Regions from separate parts of the Saccharopolyspora griseoalba genome, predicted to be linked through region 1. Evidence: riboswitches for the same ligand, from Rfam matches in the RefSeq annotation. Region 1 holds a riboswitch; the other holds the start of a gene.

Evidence for each region. Region 1 has a riboswitch for glycine ahead of gcvP (aminomethyl-transferring glycine dehydrogenase). Riboswitches for the same ligand answer to the same signal wherever they lie in the genome.
Region 2: it holds a riboswitch for glycine, as region 1 does, so the genes downstream of both, gcvH (glycine cleavage system protein GcvH) here and gcvP (aminomethyl-transferring glycine dehydrogenase) in region 1, are expected to answer to the same signal.

Annotation. Positions count from the first base shown of each region.
Region 1 covers NZ_JBHTCJ010000001.1:389,452-394,565, reverse strand. Annotated here, with positions in the region: gene gcvP (aminomethyl-transferring glycine dehydrogenase) at 1-2,435, opposite strand, end outside; glycine riboswitch at 2,603-2,704, opposite strand; gene ACFQRI_RS01760 (MerR family transcriptional regulator) at 2,933-3,505, opposite strand; gene ACFQRI_RS01755 (bifunctional nuclease family protein) at 3,763-4,239, opposite strand; gene garA (glycogen accumulation regulator GarA) at 4,616-5,080, opposite strand.
Region 2 covers NZ_JBHTCJ010000002.1:470,090-475,203, reverse strand. Annotated here, with positions in the region: gene ACFQRI_RS06360 (PucR family transcriptional regulator) at 1-1,257, opposite strand, end outside; glycine riboswitch at 1,371-1,464, shown strand; glycine riboswitch at 1,465-1,567, shown strand; gene gcvH (glycine cleavage system protein GcvH) at 1,627-2,001, shown strand; gene ACFQRI_RS06350 (L-serine ammonia-lyase) at 2,035-3,390, shown strand; gene ACFQRI_RS06345 (DUF202 domain-containing protein) at 3,435-3,755, opposite strand; gene ACFQRI_RS06340 (YidH family protein) at 3,759-4,151, opposite strand; gene ACFQRI_RS06335 (SSI family serine proteinase inhibitor) at 4,246-4,647, opposite strand; gene ACFQRI_RS06330 (MerR family transcriptional regulator) at 4,919-5,114, opposite strand, start outside.

The sequences.
Region 1 (5,114 bases):
CCGCCCTCGCCGGTGTAGAGCACCGGGAAGTAGGCGCCCAGCCGCTTGGCCACGTAGTTGGCGGCGGCCACCGCGGTCAGCGTCGCGCGGCGCAGCCCGTCGGCCCCCATCATCCGCACGTAGGACCAGGAGATCGGCAGGATCGAGGCGCTGCCCCACGGGGCCGCGCTGATCGGGCCGACGCCGGTGTCCGGACCGGCCGCGGGCTGCAGCGGGTGGTTGGGCAGGAACGGCGCCAGGTGGCCGCGCACGCCGATCGGGCCGACCCCGGGCCCACCGCCGCCGTGCGGGATGCAGAAGGTCTTGTGCAGGTTCAGGTGCGAGACGTCGGACCCGAACTTGCCCATCCGAGCCAGCCCGATCAGCGCGTTGAGGTTCGCGCCGTCGACGTAGACCTGCCCGCCCGCGTCGTGCACCAGGCCGCAGACCTCGCGCACGGTGTCCTCGTAGACGCCGTGCGTCGACGGGTAGGTGATCATGATCGCCGCGAGGTCCTCGGCGTGCTTGTCGGTGAGCTCGCGCAGGTGCTCCATCTCGATGTTGCCCTGCTCGTCGCAGCGCACCACGACCACCCGCATGCCGGCCATCACGGCGCTGGCGGCGTTGGTGCCGTGCGCCGAGGCCGGGATCAGGCACACGTCGCGACCGGAGTCGCCACGGCTGCGGTGGTAGGCGCGGATCGCCAGCAGACCGGCGAACTCGCCCTGGCTGCCCGCGTTGGGCTGCAGGCTCACCGCGTCGTAGCCGGTCACCTCGGCCAGCCACTGCTCCAGGTCCGAGACCACCTGCAGCAGGCCCTCGGCGTCCTGGGCGGGCGCGAACGGGTGCAGCGAGGAGAACTCCGGCCAGGTGATCGGCTCCATCTCCGCGGTCGCGTTGAGCTTCATGGTGCACGAGCCCAGCGGGATCATGCTGCGGTCCAGCGCGATGTCCTTGTCCGACAGCGCGCGCAGGTAGCGCAGCAGCGAGGTCTCCGAGCGGTGGGTGTGGAACACCGGGTGGGTCATGTACTCGGAGGTGCGCGTCAGCGCGGCGGGCAGCGCGTCCGGGGTCTCGGCGTCCACCGAGTCGGCGTCGCCGTCCTGGATGCCGAAGGCCCGCCACACCCCGGCCAGGTGCGCGCGGGTGGTGGTCTCGTCGCAGCTGATCCCGACGTGGTCGGCGTCGACGCGGCGCAGGTTGATGCCCTCGCGCCGGGCCGCGGCCAGCACCGCGTCGGCCTTGCCGGGGACCTTGGCCTGGACCGTGTCGAAGAACTCGTCGTTGACGACCTCGACCCCGCCGCGGCGCAGCTGCCCGGCCAGCACCGCGGCCATCCGGTGCGCGCGGGTCGCGATCGCGCGCAAGCCCTCGGGACCGTGGTAGACGGCGTACATCGAGGCGACCACGGCCAGCAGCACCTGCGCGGTGCAGATGTTGCTGGTGGCCTTCTCGCGGCGGATGTGCTGCTCGCGGGTCTGCAGCGCCAGGCGGTAGGCCTGGTTGCCGTCGGCGTCCACGCTCACCCCGACCAGCCGACCGGGCAGCTGCCGCTCCATGCCCTTGGCCACGGCCATGAACCCGGCGTGCGGACCGCCGAAGCCCATCGGCACGCCGAAGCGCTGCGTGGAGCCCACCACGACGTCCGCGCCGATCTCGCCCGGCGAGCGCAGCAGCGTCAGGGCCAGCAGGTCGGCGGCCACGACGGCCTTGGCCCCGCGCTCGTGGATATGCGCGATCAGCTCGGCCTGGTCGCGCACCGCGCCCGAAGCGCCGGGGTAGGACAGCAGCGCGCCGAAGAACTCGCCCTCCGGCAGCTCACCGCCCGAGAGGTCGGCCACGACCACCTCGATGCCCAGCGGCTCGGCGCGGGTCTCGATGACCGCGATGGTCTGCGGCAGGGTGTCGGCGTCGACCAGGAAGCGCGGAGACTTGTTCTTGCCCGCGCGGCGCACGAGGGTCATGCCCTCGGCCGCGGCGGTGGCCTCGTCCAGCATCGAGGCGTTGGCCACCGGCACGCCCGCCAGGTCGGCGACCATGGTCTGGAAGTTCAGCAGGGCCTCCAAGCGGCCCTGCGAGATCTCCGGCTGGTACGGGGTGTAGGCGGTGTACCAGGCCGGGTTCTCCAGCACGTTGCGCAGGATCACCGGCGGGGTGGTGGTGCCGTAGTAGCCCAGCCCGATCATCTCGGTGTGCGGGTCGCAGCGACCGGCCAGCTCGCGCAGCTCGGCCAGCGACTCGGTCTCGGTGGCCGGATCCGGCAGCGCCAGCCGCAGGTCGCCCTCGCGGATGGACTCCGGGACGGCCTTCTGGCCCAACTCCTCCAGCGAGCCGACGCCGATGACGTCGAGCATGCGGGCGAGCTCGGCGGGCATCGGCCCGACGTGGCGGTCGGCGAACGGCCGTCCGTGCTCCAGCGCGGCCAGTGGGATGCGATCGTGCTTACCGTCGGTCATCGCCAAAACCTCAATCATCACGGCGAACAAAGGGCGGCAGCCGGGGCTGCTCTCCCCCTCTGTCACTGTCCGCGAAGCGAACGCCTGAGAGCTTCACCCGCTCGCAGCGGGCTTGCACCGTCGGCGGAGCGCACCATCGGTCCGGCGCACCCTCTTTCCAGAGGTATCTCGCCCGCGCGGTCCAGGTGGCCTGAGAGGTTGTCGGGGAGTTTTGCTCCTTCGGCGCCTGCTCCGGCGAAGCCGGTCCAGGACTCTCCCGCACGGGGTCGGCGATAGCGGTCAGGCTACCCGATCAACAGCGCCTTGCGGACCCGCGATGTCGCCTGTCGCACAAACAGACGACCGGCTCGGAGCCGTTGAGCTCCGCTGATGCGGTGAACCCGCGGCGACGAGGTTCGGCCGCGACGGGAGCCGTCAGCCCACCTCGGCCCCGGTTCCCGCCACCGCGGCAGCACCTCGAGGCGCCGCCGAGCGGTGCCAGTGCTCCCCGGCGAGGATCAACCGGTCTCGGCCTGGCGCTCGCGGCGGCGTCGTGCGAGCTCGTCGGTGAGCTGGGCTTCGATGTTCTCGCCACCGTCGGCCCGCTCGGCCGGGAACTCGTGGATCGTCCCGCTGATCTCGCGCATCGCGCCGCTGACGGCGATGCCGAACACGCCCTGGCCGCCTTGCAGCAGGTCGACCACCTCCTCCGCGGAGGTGCACTCGTAGACCGTGGTGCCGTCGCTGAACAGCGTCAGCTTCGCCAGGTCCTGAACGCCGCGCTTGCGCAGGTGCTCCACCGCGACTCGGATGTTGTGCAGGGAGACCCCGGTGTCGAGCAGGCGCTTGACCACCTTGAGGACGAGGATGTCCTTGAACGAGTACAACCGCTGCGAACCCGAGCCCGCGGCGCCTCGGATCGACGGGCCGACCAGCTTGGTCCGCGCCCAGTAGTCGAGTTGCCGGTAAGTGATGCCCGCGATCTGGCAGGCCGCCGTGCCGCGGTAGCCCACCAGCTCGTCCGGCAGCGAGGCGTCGGCGAACAGTTCACCCTGCTCCGCAGCACTCGATTCGGCTGCTTCCTCGACCACGCCTGCCTCCCCTCGTCCGGCCTCGCGGCCGACGACGATCACCAGCGCTAGGACCCGTGGAGATCCAGCGCCGCGAACACTGTGCCGATGCCGCCCGAGGCGGCCCACCGGCTGAATCACACCGGGGCGATTCGCGCACTTCGAAGGTAGGCCCGCCCGGCGACCGGGTCAACGCGACGCGCGGGCGCTGCGGGCAACACTTCGACGGGCGAACGAAGACCCCTGGGGCGAGCGCCCCAGGGGTCGAGGTCTGCTTCTCACGTGTCGGCGCCGCGGAAGTCCTCCGGGGAGACAGAGTCGAGGAACTCGCGGAACTTCTCGACCTCGTCCTCCTGCTCGTCCGGAATGATCAGCCCCGCCTCGTCCAGCACCGACTCGTCGGCGTGGATGGGCACACCGATGCGCAGCGCCAACGCCACCGAGTCGCTCGGCCGCGCGGACACCCGCACATCCCCGTCGAACACCAGCTCGGCGAAGAAGGTGCCTTCCTGCAGGTCGGTGATCCGGACCTGCTCCAGGTCCCTGCCCAGCGCACCGATGACGTCCTTGAGCAGGTCGTGGGTCAGCGGTCGCTGGGGCCGCACGCCCTGCTGCTCGAGGGCGATCGCGGTGGCCTCCACCGACCCGATCCAGATCGGCAGGTAGCGCTCGCCCTGCGCCTCGCGCAACAGCAGGATCGGCTGGTTGGCTGGTAGTTCCACTCGCACGCCGACGACGCGCATCTCGCTGCTCATCGTCACATCGCCTCCTCCAGCGCGCCGAAGCGTGACTTCCCCGTCGAGGATCGCGCACCGACGCCTCCGACGCTACCCGCGATACGGCGGACGCGCCCATCCCCGGCGAGCGGTGCGGCCGTCCTCCGCTCAACGCGATCGTTGTTGTCCGGGCTCGCGGCCCGGACCGCCGGCTCAGCTCCTCGTTGAGCGTCACCCGGCACGATACACCGCACGAACTCCCGGTTCGCCCAGTGGAAACCGCTTGTGCCGCCGGAAAATTCCCGGCATTCGGGGCGCGGTCGCGCGCGGGCGCGCAGCTGCTTCACGCGTCAGCGGGGCGACGCCCTGCGGCGCCGCCCCGCTGACGGTAGTCGATTACCCCCTGAGGTCGACCTCAGCGGCCGCCCTGGCCCCCGTCGATCGGCCCGGTCAGGAACACCAGCCGGAACTTGCCGATCTGCACCTCGTCGCCGTTGGCGAGCACCGAGGTGTCCACCGGTTCCCGGTTCACGTAGGTGCCGTTGAGGCTGCCCACGTCGACCACCACGAAGTCGTTGCCCTCCCGGCGGAACTCCGCGTGACGGCGGGACACCGTGACGTCGTCGAGGAAGATGTCGCTGTCCGGGTGCCGTCCGGCGTTGGTGGTCTCCCGGTCCAGGAGGAACCGCGAGCCGGCGTTCGGGCCGCGCTTGACCACCAGCAGGGCCGACCCCGCGGGCAGCGCGTCGACCCCGGATGCGGCGGCGGGCTCCGGCGCCCCGCTCTCGGTGCTCTCCTGCTCCGAGAAGGGCCTGAAGACCGAGGTGGTCTCCGGTGACTGCTCCGGCGGAACGTCGCCGAAGCCGCTGTTTTGGCTCACCTGAGCTCTCCTCTACGCGGATAGATCGTGCCAA
Region 2 (5,114 bases), on a different contig from region 1:
GTGCCACACGTCCTCGTACACCGCCACGCGCTGCTGCATATGTCCCGCGCGCAGCAGCGCGATCAGCTCGTCGGCCTGCGCCCGCGACCGCGGCACGTCGGCGACCGCCACGGCGGTGCCCACGGCGATCAACGGCGGCGGGGAGGCCTCGTGCGACACGAGCGCCTCGCGCAGCTCCGGCCAGCCGCCGCCGCGCGCTCGGTCGGGAACGATCGCGTACAGCACCGCGCCGGCCTCGGTGACCAGCGGCCGCCGCCCTACGCCGCGGGTGATCCACTCCCACAGCGCCAGCCGGTGTCCCTCGGCGGAATCGTCGGACTCGGGGATCTCGATGGCGATGACCCGGTGCGCCTCGTTGGGCACGGCCAGCTCGTTGGCCGCCGCCCGCCAGCCCTCGCCGCCGTCGAGCAGCAGCCGCACCTGCTCGGCGGACCGCCGCCGCTGCACGTCGGCCACCGCGCGCCACCGCAGCAACTGCAAGGCCACCAGCGGTGCGGTGTCGGCGAAGGCCGAGGCCCGTTCCTCGGAGACCGGCCCGGGCACCACCGCCCACATCGACCCCAGCAGCTCGCCGCCCATCCGGATGGGCACCACCAGCCTCGGCAGCGTGCCGTCCTGCTGAGCTGGCACGAAGATCGCCGAACTGCCCTTGGTGAGCTGCCGGAACGTGCCGCGGGAGCGGAACTTCGCCAACACGTCGTCGGGCTGGCGACGACCCATGATCGTCGAGATGCGCGCCGGATCGGTCAGGTCTTGGCGCGCCGAATGAGCCAACACCTGGGAATGCGCGTCCTCGATGGTCACCGGCGCGTCGACGACATCGGCCACCGCATCGGCCAGCCGGAACAGATCGGCCACCCCCGGATCGGCCGTGCTCTCGGACGCTTGGCCGACGCCGGTTCCCGCCATCGCCGCCCGGATCAACCACACGAGTTGTGCCCACGCAGTTCCCGCCCGCACCTCCACCAGGCCGATCCCCGAATCACGGGCGGCCTCGGCGACCTGCTCGTCGGTTCCGACGGGCGCCTTGAGCAGCACCGCAGCGGCACCCAGCTCGCCGCAGCGGCGCACCAGCTCCACCGCGCTCGGCCGGTCGCCAACCGCGATCCCGAGCACCAGATCGCCTTCGGCGGCCGAGGCCGGCTCGCCCGGCTCGGCGATGACCACGTCGCCGACGCAGACGGAGGGTTCGCCGGTGATCACCGTTCGCAGCAGGGTCGGTCCGACCCGCTCGACCAGCGCCCCGACGTCGAGCATCACCGGTCCTCCTGACGACCTGTGCCTTTGCCGGGCACTGTTAGGCAGGTCATTGACAGCTGCACTGGCACGTTTATCGTTGCTGAGCACATCGACAATCGCATATCGGCCAGCGACCCCGTGCGGGAGAGCCCCTGCCTCGAGCAGGGCGCCGAAGGAGCAAATCTCCCCAGCAAACTCTCAGGCAGCCATGACCGTGCGGGCGAGGCAACTCTGGAAAGCGCTCGTCAACGTCGACGCGCCACCCACGGTGCAAGTCGCGCCCAACGGCCGCGGTGAAGCTCTCAGGTTCCGCAACAGAGGGGGAGGCCCAGTCGGAAACCCCGGGGCGCACCACCGCGCCCCCGCAACGCCATGGAGCCTCCCGCTATGTCGACGCTGCCCACCAACCTGTCCTACACCGAAGAGCACGAGTGGATCGAGGACCGCGGCGAGGTGTCTCGCGTGGGCATCACCCAGCACGCCGCCGACGCGCTCGGCGACATCGTGTTCGTGCAGCTGCCCGACGTCGGCGAGCAGATCGAGGCCGGCCAGGCCTGCGGTGAGCTCGAGTCGACCAAGTCGGTCAGCGACCTGTTCGCGCCCGTCACCGGCGAGGTCGTGGCCATCAACGAGGCCGTGGTGGACGACCCGGCCGTGGTCAACTCCGACCCCTACGACAAGGGCTGGTTGCTCGATGTGCGCGTGACCGCCACGGGTGCGACCCTCACGGCCCAGCAGTACTCGGAATTCATCAACGAGTAGGCGCCAGCCAAAGCCCGGGACGAGGCGAGATCAATGGCGATCAGCGTCTTCGACCTGTTCTCGATCGGCATCGGACCGTCCAGCTCGCACACCGTGGGCCCGATGCGCGCAGCGCAGCGGTTCGGGTGCAGGCTGCGCGAGAACCGGCTGCTCGAGCAGGTCGACAGGGTCAAAGCGGAGTTGTTCGGTTCGCTCGGCGCTACCGGCCACGGGCACGGCAGCCCCAACGCGGTGCTGCTCGGCCTGGCGGGGCACGACCCCGAGACCGTGGATCCGGTGGCCGGAGCGCAGCGAGCCGAAGAGGTCGAGCGCACCGGCCGACTGAGGTTGGCCGGTGCGCGAGAGGTGTCCTTCTCGACCTCGCAGGACCTCGTCCTGCACCGGCGCCGGTCGCTTCCGGTGCATCCGAACGGCCTGCGCTTCACCGCCTTCGACTCCGCGGGGACCGAGCTGGATTCGGCGACTTACTACTCGGTGGGCGGCGGATTCGTCGTGGACGAGGACGCCTCCGGTTCCGACCGGGTCCAGCCCGACCGCACGGAAGTTCCCCTGCCGTTCCACACCGGTGCTGAGCTGCTGCGGCGCACCGAGGAATCGGGGCGGCCGATCAGCGGCGTCATGCTGGCCAACGAGCTGTCCCGGCGGGACGAGCGCGACGTGCGGGACGGTCTGCTGGAGATCTGGCGGGTGATGCGCGAATGCGTGGACAACGGGTGCCGCAACACCGGCGATCTTCCCGGCGGACTACGCGTGCGCAGGCGCGCGGCCGAGCTGTTCGCGGCCCTGACCGAGCAGGACGACCCCATGGAGTGGGTCACCTTGTTCGCGCTCGCGGTCAACGAGGAGAACGCCTCCGGCGGTCGTGTCGTCACCGCGCCCACCAACGGCGCGGCCGGCATCGTGCCCGCGGTGCTGCACTACTGCACGCGGTTCGTGCCGGGCGCCGACGAGGACGCGGTCGTGCGCTTCCTGCTCGCGGCCGGTGCGGTGGGCGCGCTGTTCAAGGAGAACGCGTCGATCTCCGGCGCGGAGGTCGGTTGCCAGGGCGAGGTCGGTTCGGCGTGCTCGATGGCCGCCGCAGGCCTCGCCGAGGTGCTGGGCGGCACACCGAGCCAGGTGGAGAACGCCGCCGAGATCGCGATGGAGCACAACCTCGGGCTCACCTGCGATCCGATCGGCGGATTGGTGCAGATCCCGTGCATCGAGCGCAACGCGGTCGCCTCGGTCAAGGCGATCACGGCCGCCCGCATGGCGCTGCGCGGCAACGGGACGCACTACGTGTCGCTGGACAAGGTCATCAAGACCATGCGCGAGACGGGGCGGGACATGAAGGTCAAGTACAAGGAGACCGCCCGCGGCGGACTGGCCGTCAACGTCGTGGAGTGCTGACGCTCGGCTGAGCTGAGGAAGGGAACCTTCCTGTCAGCGCGGGCTCAGAACAGCACGTAGACGATGCCGGTCGCGCCGGCCAGCATCGCCAGCGCCGCTGTCGCGGCGGGCAACGCCGCGCCCGGCAGCGGCGCGCTCGCGTGCAGCCGGCGTTCGCTGAAGCGGTGCCTGCGCCAGATCATCCAGCCGACGATCCCGCTGGCGGGAAGTGTGATCAGCGTGCAGGCCACCGCGGCCACCACGCTGTGGTGGGCGATCAGGCGCAGCAGCACGAGCAAGCTCGCGGTGAAGGCGAGGACCGTTCGCAGCCAGGCCAGGGTGGTGCGTTCGACCTGCAGTCCCGGGTCCCACGGGTGTTTGGCCATCGGCTAGACCCAGGTGACGAAGAGCAGGACGCAGGCGATCACACCCACGACCGCCAGCCCGTAGCCGAGGACGGGAGCGAGCTTCGGCGCCGGCAGCGGGCGGCTTCGCCGCAGCGCGCGTTCGGCCGTCATCCAGCGGGTGAAAGCCGTTGCGCTGCAGAGCACGCCAGCGAGGAGGAGGCTGACGGCGAGCACGGTGCGCACGGCGCTGGGCTGATCGGTGACGGCGTTGAGCGCCTCGATGCCGACGCCTCCGGCCATCAACGCCAGCGCGGTGCGGATCCACGCGAGGAAGGTGCGCTCGTTGGCGAGGGTGAACCTGGGGTCGGGTTCGTCGCCCTCGCCGTAGACCCGTCGCGGCCAGCGCTCGGAGCCGTGGTCGCCATCGGTTGCCATGGCTCAACAGTAACCGGTGGCGATCGGCAGCTCGGTGGACGTCTTGGCCGGTCACGATGCGTCCCAGGGGTGGGGCGGCGCGTGATCGGAGGATTCAGAAGGCGAACACGCCAGCGGTCCTGCTGGCTGCGATGCAGGCGTTGGAGAAGGTGTCGACGTAGTCGACGGCCCTCCCGTCGTAGACGCCGGTTGCGCGCACCGTCACGGGGTCGTAGATGAGCGGGCACAAGCCGTTGCCCCCGTCGATCGCGTGGAAATCCCCCTCGACGTCGGTGATCGCCTCGCAGGCCGCGCCGGGGTCGGGGTGAGTGCCCGCATCCGGGCCGCAGGAGAGCATTGCCGTGCGGAGGTCCTTGGCGTCGTGACCGCTGATCGTCAGGTTCACCACGCCCAGGTGCGCTCGCTGCTGGTCCGCGGCGGTTGCGGCGGGCGCCAGCGCTCCCGCGGCCATCGCCGCGGCGAGCAGGGCCGTACCGACGAGTCTTGGTGAATCCATTTCTTCCCCTCCCGATCGGTATGTCCGCAATGGACCGATCGCTTCACTGCCTATCGCCGGGAGGGGGAGATCCGCTGGGCAACGACGGCATGATCACCGGAACGTGGTTCGCCCGTTGCGGGGGTGGTCACGCGGCGTCATCGAATCGGGCAAATCCGGCATGATCTGGATCGCTCGGTTGAGGGGTGGGAGTCTGCGCGGCGCCAGGTCCGACGCGGGTGCGGTGCCCGTCGTCGCCCGCGGCGTTGACAGGAAGGTGCCCTTCTGCGGATCAGCGCACGTGGGTCCGAATCACGTCGTTGACCGCGCGCTGGAAGCCGTTGACCAGAACTTGGATCGTCAGCGGCCGCAGCTGGTCGGTGGCCGCGCGCACCCGTTCCCGCTCGTCGTCCGGGCGGCCGTGCTCCATGTAGGGGCGCAGCACGTTGGTGGCGAACAGCTCGCGCAGCTCGGTGGCGATCTGCGCG